Regions from separate parts of the Streptomyces sp. NPDC047028 genome, predicted to be linked through region 1. Evidence: riboswitches for the same ligand, from Rfam matches in the RefSeq annotation. Region 1 holds a riboswitch; each other region holds the start of a gene.
What was found. A riboswitch is a leader RNA that binds a small molecule or an ion and turns the genes downstream of it on or off. The one in region 1 is predicted to bind cyclic di-AMP.

Region 1 (3,833 bases):
ACCGCGTGGACATCGCGGCGATGGACTTCCTCGGTCCCGAGCTCCGCACGCGGCTCGCGGTGAGCCGGGGCGCGCCCAGGCTCGGAGCCGGCTACGTCTCCTCCGTGCCCGGCCTGTACTTCACCGGCCTTCCGGCGGCGGCCTCGTTCGGGCCGGTGATGCGGTTCGTCTGCGGCACGGAGTTCGCCTCCCCACGGCTGACGAAACACCTGTCGGCGGCACACGGCTGAGGGCCGCCGCCGGACCGTCCCCGGCGAAAGGCCGCGGCGGAGCGCGCCCGGCGGACCGCCGCCGGAGGACGCCCCCCGTGGACCGTCGCCGAAGGACGCCCCCCCGTGGGCCGCCGCCGGGGGATGCGCCCCGCAACCCTTGCGCCGGTCCGTCGCAACTCCCGCCCCCCCGCGTCCCGCACGCCTCCGGTCCCGTGCGCGCCATCACGGGGCCCGTGGGCACCACTTGGGGGCAGCGGGCACACAACTGAGCGAAAAGACAGGGTGAGTGGGTGGGGCGCGATGTCCGTATTCTCTGATCATGGCCGCCTCCCCCGCATATTCACTCGTCGCCACCGACCTGGACGGAACGCTGCTGCGCGGTGACGACACCGTCTCCGAACGGTCGCGCGCCGCGCTCGCGCGGGTGGCGCGCGCCGGGGCACGGCACCTGGTGGTCACCGGCCGCCCGGCGCCCAGAGTGCGGCCGCTCCTCAAGGAGCTGGGCTGCACGGGGCTCGCGGTGTGCGGACAGGGCGCGCAGGTGTACGACGTCGGCGCCGGCCGTCTGCTGTGGTCGGTCCGCCTGGACCGGGAGCTGGCGGAGACCGCGCTCGGCAAGATCGAGGCCGAGGTGGGCCAGGTGTACGCGGCCGTCGACCAGGACGGCGTGGACGGGCTCACGCTGATCGAGCCGGGGTACCGGATGCCGCACCCCACGCTGCCGGCCGTGCGGGTCGGCCGGCGCGACGACCTGTGGCGCGCGCCGATCAGCAAGGTGCTGCTGCGCCACCACACCCTGTCGGACGACGAGTTGGCGACCATCGCGCGCGGTGTGGTCGATTCGCTGGCCACGGTCACCATGTCGGGCCCCGGGACCGTGGAGCTCCAGCCGCGCGGGGTCACCAAGGCGGCGGGTCTCGCGCTGGCCGCCGCTCACCTGGGCCTGGCGGCCGAGCGGGCGGTCGCCTTCGGGGACATGCCCAACGACATCCCGATGTTCGAGTGGGCCGGGCACGGTGTCGCCATGGCGAACGCCCATCCGGAGCTGAAGGCGGTCGCCGACGAGGTCACCTCGTCGAACGAGGACGACGGCATCGCCGTCGTCCTCGAAAGACTGTTCCCGAGCCTCTGACGAGTCCAGGCCTGGGATCGCCGGCCTCAGTACGCGCCGAACACGTTGTCGATGGAGCCGTAGCGCGCGGCCGCGTAGTTGCAGGCGGCGGTGATGTTCGCGACCGGGTCGTAGGGGTCGAAGGAGGTGCCGGGCACGTGGTAGGCGGTGAACGTCGGGTCGATCACCTGGAGCAGGCCCTTGGACGGGGTGCCGGCGACCGCGTTGGAGTCCCAGAGGTTGATGGCGGCGGGGTTGCCGGAGGACTCGCGCATCACGTTGCGGTAGATGCCGTCGTAGGTGCCCGGGATGTGCCGCTCGGCCATGATCGCCAGGGACTCGCGGATCCAGCCGTCGAGGTTGTTCGGGTAGCCGGCGAGGGTGGTGGAGGGCGTCGCGGAGGTGGCGGTGGCCGCGGAGGCGCTGGTGGCGCCGATGAGGGGAAGCGCGAGGACGGCGGCGCCGGTGCCGGCGACGGCGAGGGTGCGGACGAGGCGGCGGGTGCGGGGGCGGCGGTGCTGGGCGGCAGCAGACATGGGGATGTTCCTCTCCGTCGCCTGCGAGGTGAGCTGTCGGGTTCGGGCGGGGAGGTGCCCGGTCGCGCCGCGCGGACGGCGGCACGACTTCACCCCAAGCCGTTCCGGTACGACGACTGCCGTCCGGTCCGGCGACTTACCTGGGTCCCCCGCTCCTGCCACACGAAATGAGTTCGTCGATGGGTGGTGTCGGGCGGTGGCAGGATTCGGCGTCCGTCCGACGGCCGGGAACGTATGCGAGAGCACATGTCGGGAACAAGTACCGGATTCACACAACGCGTCAGTTGACCTTGGTCTGTACCGTTTCGAGTACTTGATCCTTTGCAGCCGCCAATCCTCAACTAGCCGGTGACGCAAGGGGGGATGTGGAGGAGGTGCGCCATGGGGCGGTACGGGGCTCGCGTGACCCAATTCACGAAATGGCAAATTATGCAAAATCAGACATGGGGGATTTGCTCGTCCCGGAATGCCGCCATCCGTGTCCGTGGTTCTCGGGGATGCGTGCTTTTGTGCAAATCTCGCGGAATCCGTTAAGTCGATAAATGTCCGTTTCTGTCATCCGATCGCGGGCCTGCCGGGAGTGGTCCGGTACGGCCCGGCCTGTAGCGGTGGGCGCTAGCGGTGATCGAAAGCTGACCGGATACGCTGACTTGAGTGATGGCAGCGACCTATCGACAAACCGTGTAATCGCCAGCAGACACCAGCAGACAGGAGACCCCTCGTGACCGTCGTCGGGCCGTTCGGGCTGAGCGTGCGGGACCAGGCTCTGGAAGCCGATGTCCAGGCCGGATTGGCGGCTGTCGAGGAAGGCTTGCTCGAGGCCACCAAGAGCGAGGTCCCGTTCATCACGGAGGCCGCGCAGCACCTCGTCCGGGCCGGCGGGAAGCGGTTCCGGCCGCTCCTGGTGATGCTCGCGGCACAGTTCGGCGACCCCTACGCACCCGGCGTCGTCCCGTCCGCCGTCGTCGTGGAGCTGACCCACCTGGCGACGCTGTACCACGACGACGTGATGGACGAGGCCGCCGTACGACGCGGTGTGGCCAGCGCCAACACCCGCTGGGGCAACTCCGTCGCCGTGCTGACCGGCGACTTCCTCTTCGCTCGCGCCTCCCAGATCCTCGCCGACCTCGGGCCGGAGGCGGTCCGGGTGCAGGCCCTCGCGTTCGAACGGCTGGTGACCGGGCAGATCCTGGAGACCGCCGGCCCCACGGACGGCCGCGACCACGTCGAGCACTACCTGGACGTGCTGGGCGGCAAGACCGGCTCGCTGGTGGCCGTCTCGTGCCGGTTCGGCGCGATGATGTCCGGCGCCGACGAGACGGTCGTCGACGTCCTCACCCAGTACGGCGAACGGCTCGGCGTCGCCTTCCAGCTCGCCGACGACGTCCTGGACATCGCCTCCGACTCCCACGAGTCCGGCAAGACCCCCGGCACCGACCTGCGCGAGGGCATCCCGACCCTGCCCGTGCTCCGGCTGCGCGAGCGGGCTGCCCGGCTCGGGCTGGCCGAGGACGTCGCGCTGTGCGCGCTGCTCGACTCCGACCTCAGCGACGACGCCCGGCACGCCGAGGCGCTCGCCGCGCTGCGCGCGCACCCCGCGCTGGAGCAGGCCCGCCGCGACACCGTCCGCTACGCGGAGGAGGCGCGCTCCGCGCTCGCGCCGCTGCCCGAGTGCGACTCCAAGGCCGCGCTGCTCGAACTGTGCGACGCCGTGGTGCACCGCGCGGGCTGAACGGCCGGACGCCTGAACGCCCGTCCGCCCCTTCGGCGTAGGCAGCCGCGGTCCCGCGGTACACGGTCCGCCGTGCACGGTCCCGCCGTGTCCGACCCGCACCCGCGGTGTCTCCCGTACGACCCCTACGGGTCGGGGGAGATGCCGCCCCGGCATGTCATACCGCAGTCGTACACGAGTTGGCTCCGAGGTCTGACGCTTCCTCACGGCCGATTTGGTGAGATGGAAACCACGGAAATCAC
Region 2 (3,833 bases), on a different contig from region 1:
TGCGGTCATGGTGCCTCCTCTACGCGCCGTCACCTATCGCGGTGATGTAGTCCACCGAGTCCTCGGGTGAAAGGGCGTGGATCCGAAGGGTGTTGAAGGCCTCCGCGTACGCCTGGAGGTCTTCTTTCCGTTCCAGATAGAGGCTACTCGTCAACTGGTCCAGAACAACCACGTCCAGATCAGAAGTGCTCGGAAAGGAGAAGATAACGAAAGGGCCGGTGAGGCCGACGTGCGCCCCGGTCGCGAACGGCAGTACCTGGAGCCTGACTTGGGGCAGCCGCGCCGCCTCCGCCAGCCGTCTGAGCTGACGGGCCATCACCTCCGGTCCGCCCACCTCGCGCCGGAGCACCGCCTCGTCCAGCACCGCGCTCAGCCGCAGCGGGGGATCCGAGCGCAGCACGTCCTGCCGGGCCAGGCGCACCTCCACCAGCGCGTCCAGCCGCTCCTCGTCGAGGCCCTCCACCGCGGACCGGGTCACAGCGCGTGCGTACTCGGGCGTCTGCAGCAGCCCCGGCACCACCGTGGTCTCCAGGGTGCGCATGCCGCTCGCCTGCGATTCCAGGCTGATGAAGTCCCGGTAGGCCGGCGGCAGGATCCCCCGGTAGGCGTGCCACCAGCGGTGCCGGGCGCTCGCGTGCTCCGACCCCGCCAACCCCAGCAGCAACTCGCGCAGTTGCCCGTCGTCGACCCCGTAGGTGTCGAGGAGTAACCGCACATCGGCCGGTTTCACCCCGCTGGCGCCGGTCTCGATACGGCTCACCTTCGACTGGTGCCAGCCCACCAGGCGGGCCGCGTCGCCACTGGTGAGCCCCGCTCCGGTGCGCAGCGCGCGCAGTTCGGCGCCCAGTTTGCGGCGCCGCACCGCGGGACCGTTCTGCATGGGCTCCTCCTCACTCGCCATTACTCCTTACGGGCCGCCCAAATACGCTCTGCCGTCGCAGAGTTCACCGCATCGAGCGACAGATATATGCATATCTTGGTGGATCGCTCCCCGTGACCGGTCCGGTGGTGGCAGTCTGACGAGGAAGCACCAGTCCGGGACCGTACTCGAACCAGCCGCTCCTTGTCGGACCGCGGCCCCGGGGGAAAGGGACGACATCGCCATGGCAGACCACCTGGAAGCATCCGTCACTCTGCCGAGCGATCCCGCCTCGGTCTCCGCGGCCCGCGCCTACGTGCTGGGCACCCTCGCGGAGTGGGGCCTGCCGTCGGACACCGACGCGGCTGACACCGTGCGGCTCATCGTCTCCGAACTCGCCACCAACGCCGTACAGCACACCTTCGGGCAGTCCCCCACGTTCACGGTGGACCTCGCCCTGGACCGTGACGAGGACCTGCGCATCGGCGTCACGGACAGTCACCCGCGTTTCCCGAAGAGACTTCCGGCGGCCGTCCAGCAGGACAACGGCCGCGGCATGGTCATCATCCGCTGGCTCACCGCCGAGTGCGGCGGCAGGCTCCGCGTCCGGCCTACGCGCGAGGGCGGCAAGACGGTGCTGATCGAACTGCCCTGGACGGCCCCGGCGGAACCGGTACCGGCCGCCGGCCAGCAGGAAACGTAGGGCGGGCCGAAAGGCGTCCTGGGGCGGGCCTGCAGGAAGCCTGGGGCGGCCCGGCAGGCACCTGAGGCGGGCCGACCTGAGGTCGGGCCGGCGGGAGAGCACGGGGCGCGGCCCCCGTCCGGAGCCGCGCCGCTCAAGTCATGGAGCCGGGTCAGCCGACCCGGCCGTACCAGACGTGCTTGGTCCAGAGTTTCTCCAGCTTCACCACATCCCCCGTCCTCGGTGCGTGCCAGATCTTTCCCTTCCCGGCGTAGATGCCGACGTGGTAGACGCTGGATCCATAGTGGAAGAACACCAGGTCGCCCGGTTTTCGGTGGCCGGCCGAGATGTGGTGGGTCCGGTTGTACTGCTGTGCCGCCGTGCGGGGCAGCTTCTTGCCCGCCTTCTTGTACGAGTACAGCGTGAGCCCGGAGCAGTCGAACCTGCGCGGCCCGGTGGCCCCCCACTGGTACGGGGAGCCCTTCTTGGACGCCGCGACCCGGAGGGCCTTCGTCGCCATGGTGGCGGCCGAGGCGTCGGCGGACAGGCCCGGGGCCACGATGGTGCCGCCCACGGCCGCGAGGGTGAGGGCAGAGGCCGTACCGGCGCGTGCCATCAGCGACGGGACACGATTGAGCGCAGTCATGCGCAACCCTTCGTCAGCCGCCTGTGAAGGATGACCTGTCGGATTCGGGCTGGCGAAGTTGCCCGGTCGCGTTCCCGCGACTTCACCCCAAGGGCCGCGCGGCACATCCGCCCGTCTGCGACGAACGTCCGTGCCGGCGACCCGTCTTGCTCGGGTCCTCCACTCCTGCCGATCCACTCCTGTCGACCGGTCATCCGGGCGGCGGCAGGACTCGGCGTCCGCCCGGACCGCCCCGCCGCTGTGGCGGGGGCTTGTCGTCAGTCAGGGATCTTCACTCACACGTGTCCGAAAATCCCAACGGAACCGCCCCTTTGTGGCGTTACTCACCACTCGCCCGTTCGGGTGGACTTCACTGTGTTCGAGACATCGTCAGGTGCCGTACGGGGACCCGGACCTGGCCCGAAACCCTCGATTGCGCCGTACGGCCCAATGCGCCGCGCAAGCCGGCCGGTCCTCGAAAAGGACAGTAAAAATGCTGAAAATACGCCGGACGTGGGTCCGTCGTTCGGGCCGTTTCAACTCCAGCCCGAACGACGTGCCGAGCGGGGCCCGGGGACGGATTCGGCCGGGCCCGGCATCGGCCGGCGGGGCCGGTCAGCCCGGCCCGCCGGGCGGCAGGACGAGCCGTGCGGTCCGCCGGTCGCCGTCCAGCACGCGCATCGCCCGCGCCAGGGTCTCCCCGTGCAGTTCCGTCTCGCCGCGCCGGTGCATCAGGGCGAGCGCGTCCCGCAACTCCTCCGCCTTGCGCACCAGGGCCTGAGCGGCCCGCAGGGCGCGGTAGGTGTCGGCGTCCCGGGCCGGATTGACGCGGCCCAGCAGGTCGACGACGTCCAGGTACCGGTCGACCAGCTCACCCTCCGCGCGCGTCAGCGCGGGCAGGGGCGGAAGTTCCTCGGGCAGCACCGGCGGCTCACCTCGCGCCCGGAGCGCCCGGGACAGTCGGCGCGGCCCCGCGCCGCGGTACGACGCCGTCCACCAGGCCGTACTCCACGGCTGCCGGGGCGTCCAGCACGAGCACCCGTTCCAGATCGTCGCGGACCCGCTCCGCGTCGCGCCCGGTGTGCCGGACGAGCAGTTCCTCCATCAGCGCGCGGACCCGGGCCAACTCCTGTGCCTGGATGGCCAGATCGCTCGGCATGCCCGTCACCGGCTCGGACAGGGAGGGCTGTTCGAGCACGATGCGCGCGCCCGGCAGAGTGAACCGCTTCCCCGGCGTCCCCGCCGCGAGCAGCACCGCCGCGGCCGAGGCGGCCTGCCCCAGGCAGTAGGTGGCCACGTCGCAACTGACGTACCGCATCGTGTCGTAGACGGCTGTCATCGCGCTGTGCGAGCCGCCCGGGCAGTTGAGGTACAGCGAGATGTCCCGGTCCGGGGCGGCGTGTTCGAGCTGCATGAACTGTGCCGTCACATCGTTGGCGGCCGTGTCGTCGAGGTGGGTGCCGAGGAAGACGATCCGGTCGTCGAACAGCTTCGAGTACGGGTCGAGGGTTCGGTGCCCGGAGCCGGTGCGCTCGGTGAATTCGGGCAGGACATGGCGGGCGGACGTTCGGGACATGCGTGTACCCCTCCTCGCGGCCGGGCCTGGGACGGCCCCGCGTCTGTAAAAAATGTACAGGACGTACGCAACGTACGGGACGCGATAGGAT
Region 3 (3,833 bases), on a different contig from region 1:
TGCGACCCGCCGTTCAGGATGTTCATCATCGGCACCGGCAGCACGTGCGCGTTCGGGCCGCCCAGGTAGCGGAAGAGGGGCAGGTCGGACGCCTCGGAGGCGGCGTGGGCGACGGCGAGGGAGACACCGAGGATGGCGTTGGCGCCGAGGGCGCCCTTGTTGTCGGTGGCGTCCAGGTCGAACATGGCCTGGTCGATCAGGCGCTGCTCGGTGGCGTCGTAGCCGACGAGCTCCGGGCCGATCTGGTCCATGACGGCGAGGACGGCGTTCTCCACGCCCTTGCCCTGGTAGCGGTTGGGGTCGCCGTCACGCAGCTCGATGGCCTCGAAGGCGCCGGTGGAGGCGCCGGACGGGACGGCGGCACGACCCGTGCTGCCGTCGTCGAGGCCGACCTCGACCTCGACCGTGGGGTTGCCTCGGGAGTCCAGGATTTCCCGGGCTACGACGACGTCGATGGACGGCACGAGCATCTCCTTCTGGGATGTGACGCTGAAAGTGCGGGGCGCGGTGCCTTACGGCGGTGCCTTGCGACTAGAGCCTAACCGTCCCGGGCGCGTCGGCCACCGACCGACCGTCCCGTGGACAGGGAGACCGTACCCATTGTTCACCACCGGAACAAAGGGTCGGTGCACGGGGCACGGGAAAGGGGCGGGCGGACGGTCGGGGAGGCAGCCGGGCGGGCGCGCGACCGGGCCGGGTAGAACAGACCCCGCCCCGGTGCGTACGGGGGAAGACGCACCGGGGCGGGGAACCCGTGGGGACGGGGGCGGGGCCGCTGCCTACTTCAGGTGCAGCTGCTGGCCCGGGAAGATGAGGTCGGCGTTGTCGACGATGTCCTTGTTCAGCTTGAACAGCTTCTCCCAGCCGCCGTCGACGTGGTGCTTCGCGGCGATGGAGCTGAGGGTGTCACCCTTGACAACCTTGTACTCGCCGTCGCCCTTCTTGACCTTCTTGCCGGTCGGGGTGGTGACGGTCTTCTCGCTCTTGGCGGCCGGACGGTCGGCGGAGCGGGAGGCGGCCTGCTGGTCGCCGGAGCGGCTGGTGGTGCTGCTCGACGAGGAGCTGTTCGACGAGCTGTTCGAGGACGTGCTCGGGGCGGAGCCGTTGTAGGGGGTGCTCGTCAGGCCCGTGCCGCACACCGGCCAGGCGCCCTTGCCCTGGGCGGCGAGGACCTTCTCGGCGACGGCTATCTGCTGGGCCTTGGTGGCCTGGTTGGCCTGCGCGGCGTACTGCGTGCCGCCGTACGCGGCCCAGGTGGAGGCGGAGAACTGCAGGCCGCCGTAGTAGCCGTTGCCGGTGTTGATGGACCAGTTGCCGCCGGACTCGCACTGGGCGACCGTGTCCCACTGGGAGGCCGTGGCGGCGGAGGCGTTGCCGGCCGCCATGAGCGGGGCGGCGACGGCGGCGCCGGTGACCCCGGCGAGAGCGATGGCGCGGGTGGCCTTGGACGGACGACGGTGCTTGCCCTTGCCGGAGAACAGCATGGATTGATCCCCTCACCGACGCCTGCGAGGTGAGCTGTCGGGTTCGGGCCGGTTGAGTTGCCCGGCCGCACGCCCGCTGTCGCGGCGTGCGGCTTCACCCCCAGCCGGTCCCAGCTCAACTGCTGGGCCCGGCACTTACCTTGGGTCCCCCGCTCCTGCCTGCGGCGCATGACGCGACGACTGTTCCCGGGCAACCGCTGGCAGGATTCGGCGTTGCGACTGCCGGGGCTCGTGGTGACGAGCGGTCCTGACCGTAGACACGCGATCCGGGGAATTTCAAAGACGATCAGGGCTTCTGAGACTCATCCCACACTTTCACCAAATCGGACATCACCGGGCGAAGCGGGGCGCCAACTACCCCTGTCCCGCATCCGTTTACGCCCCGACTCGCAGGGTCTGACCGGGCGCGATGCGGTTCGGGTCGGTTCCGATCGTCTTCTTGTTCGTCGCGTAGAGCGCGTGCCATCCGCCGTCGACGTCAAGGGAGTCGGCGATGGAGGCGAGCGTGTCCCCTTCGCGGACGGTGTAGGTGCTCACGCCGCGGGAGGCGTGCCGGCCGGACGAGGCGTCATCCTGACCGTTTGTCACGCTTTCGTCCGCACTGCCCCCACGGTGACGTCCACCACTACTGAGCGCGCCGGTGTCGACCAGGCTCCAAGAGCTGCCGCTCTGCCACGAATTGTCCGAGTCGTCGGTTCCGGGCGTGGTGGTGGACGCACTGTCGTCAGCCTGCGACGTGCCCGGGTCGGACGATGCCGACTTGTCGGACTTCGGGGTGTTGGTCCCGCCACTGCCGGCGTCGCTCCCGCCGGCCTCGTCGGATGCGGACGGTGCACCGGAGCCGGAGTCGGCGTCCGAGCCCGTCCCCGAGCCCTTGCCCGCGTCGGGGGACGGCGTGGTGGAGGAGCCCGTCCCGGAGCCGGAGTCGGCGTCCGAGCCCGTGCCCGAACCGGTGCCGGGGGTGGACGGGGAGCCGGAGCCGGAGCCGGACGGCGAATCCGGCAGACCGGATGAATCGGAGGTACCGGCCGAATCACCGGAACCGGTCGTTCCGGACGAGTCGCCCGAGTCGCCCGCGTCGGCGGAGCCGCCGGTGCCGCCGCTTCCCGGGTCCACGGTCACCGAACCGGAGTCGGAGGTCAGCCCGGAGAGGAGGGCGCAGGTGGCCCACGGGGTGGTGCCCCGGTCGTCGAGGATCTTCTCGGCGACGGCGATCTGCTGCGAGCGGCTGGCCAGGTCGGGGCTGGAGGCGAACTGGTCGCCGCCGTACTTGTCCCAGTCCTCCTGGGACATCTGCAGCCCGCCGTAGTAGCCGTTGCCCGGGTTCGCGCTCCAGGAGCCGCCGCTCTCGCACTCGGCCACCTTGTCCCACGTGGTGCCGTCGGCCGCGTGGGCGCTCGCGGCGCCGAGCAGCGGGAGGGCCAGGGCGGAGCCGGTCACTCCTGCCGCGACGAGGATGGCCGGAGCCTGACGGGGGCGACGGTGACGACCGTTCCCGGAGAGCATGCGGGAGCCTTTCGGGTGACAACAGGAGCGGCGCGGCGGTGAAGCTGGGGCGCCACGCTGAGGGGTGAACGTATCGGCATACGATCACTTGTCACAAGTTAATGCCGCGCAGATCACGTGAAGATCACAGAGGTGAGCGCGTGTCATGTTTGCGCTACGGCGGTGTCGTGCCCCCGAGTTCACGGGGCCGGCGTGAACTCCACGGGCAGCGTGCGCAGTCCGCGCATGATGAGCCCGCCGCGCCAGCGCAGCTCGGCCGGATCGGCGGCGAGCCGCAGGTCGGGGAGGCGGGTGAGGAGGGCGGCGAGCGCGGCCCGGCCCTCCAGCCGGGCGAGCGGGGCGCCGAGGCAGTAGTGGATGCCGTGGCCGTAGCCGAGGTGCTGGTTGTCGGCGCGGGAGAGGTCGAGGACGTCCGGGTCGGCGAACCGCTCCGGGTCCCGGTCGGCGGCGGCCAGCACGACGAGGACCGGGTCGCCGGCCGCGATGTCCTGCCCGCCGATGCTGAGCGGCCGGGTCGCGAACCGCCAGGTCGCCAGCTCCACGGGGCCGTCGTAGCGCAGGAGTTCCTCGATGCCGGTCTCCAGCAGGCCCGATTCGCCGCGGGCCAGGGAGTCCTGGAGCCGCCGGCGCTGCCCGGGGTGGGTGAGCAGGGCGTAGGTGCCGTTGCCGATGAGGTTGACGGTCGTCTCGAAGCCGGCGAAGAGAAGGATGAAGGCCATGGCGGCGGCCTCGTTCTCGGTGAGGTGCTCGCCGTGGTCGGAGGCGCGGATGAGGCCGGAGATCAGGTCCTCGCCGGGGGTGGGCTCGGCGGGCAGCGCCTCGCGCTTCTTGTGGATCAGCTCG

Region 2: another riboswitch for cyclic di-AMP. It lies ahead of ABZ854_RS02805 (C40 family peptidase); the one in region 1 lies ahead of ABZ854_RS00580 (transglycosylase SLT domain-containing protein).
Region 3: another riboswitch for cyclic di-AMP. It lies ahead of ABZ854_RS11100 (transglycosylase family protein); the one in region 1 lies ahead of ABZ854_RS00580 (transglycosylase SLT domain-containing protein).

What each region holds. Positions count from the first base shown of each region.
Region 1 covers NZ_JBEYVS010000001.1:116,108-119,940, forward strand. The annotation lists gene ABZ854_RS00570 (FAD-dependent oxidoreductase) at 1-230, shown strand, start outside; gene ABZ854_RS00575 (Cof-type HAD-IIB family hydrolase) at 532-1,344, shown strand; gene ABZ854_RS00580 (transglycosylase SLT domain-containing protein) at 1,371-1,859, opposite strand; cyclic di-AMP (ydaO/yuaA leader) riboswitch at 1,865-2,048, opposite strand; gene ABZ854_RS00585 (polyprenyl synthetase family protein) at 2,581-3,591, shown strand.
Region 2 covers NZ_JBEYVS010000002.1:144,362-148,194, forward strand. The annotation lists gene ABZ854_RS02790 (DUF397 domain-containing protein) at 1-9, opposite strand, end outside; gene ABZ854_RS02795 (helix-turn-helix transcriptional regulator) at 20-880, opposite strand; gene ABZ854_RS02800 (ATP-binding protein) at 1,104-1,562, shown strand; gene ABZ854_RS02805 (C40 family peptidase) at 1,714-2,187, opposite strand; cyclic di-AMP (ydaO/yuaA leader) riboswitch at 2,191-2,414, opposite strand; gene ABZ854_RS02810 (hypothetical protein) at 2,782-3,090, opposite strand; gene ABZ854_RS02815 (ATP-dependent Clp protease proteolytic subunit) at 3,098-3,742, opposite strand.
Region 3 covers NZ_JBEYVS010000009.1:108,212-112,044, forward strand. The annotation lists gene eno (phosphopyruvate hydratase) at 1-470, opposite strand, end outside; gene ABZ854_RS11100 (transglycosylase family protein) at 780-1,484, opposite strand; cyclic di-AMP (ydaO/yuaA leader) riboswitch at 1,489-1,661, opposite strand; gene ABZ854_RS11105 (transglycosylase family protein) at 1,860-2,990, opposite strand; gene ABZ854_RS11110 (cytochrome P450) at 3,170-3,833, opposite strand, start outside.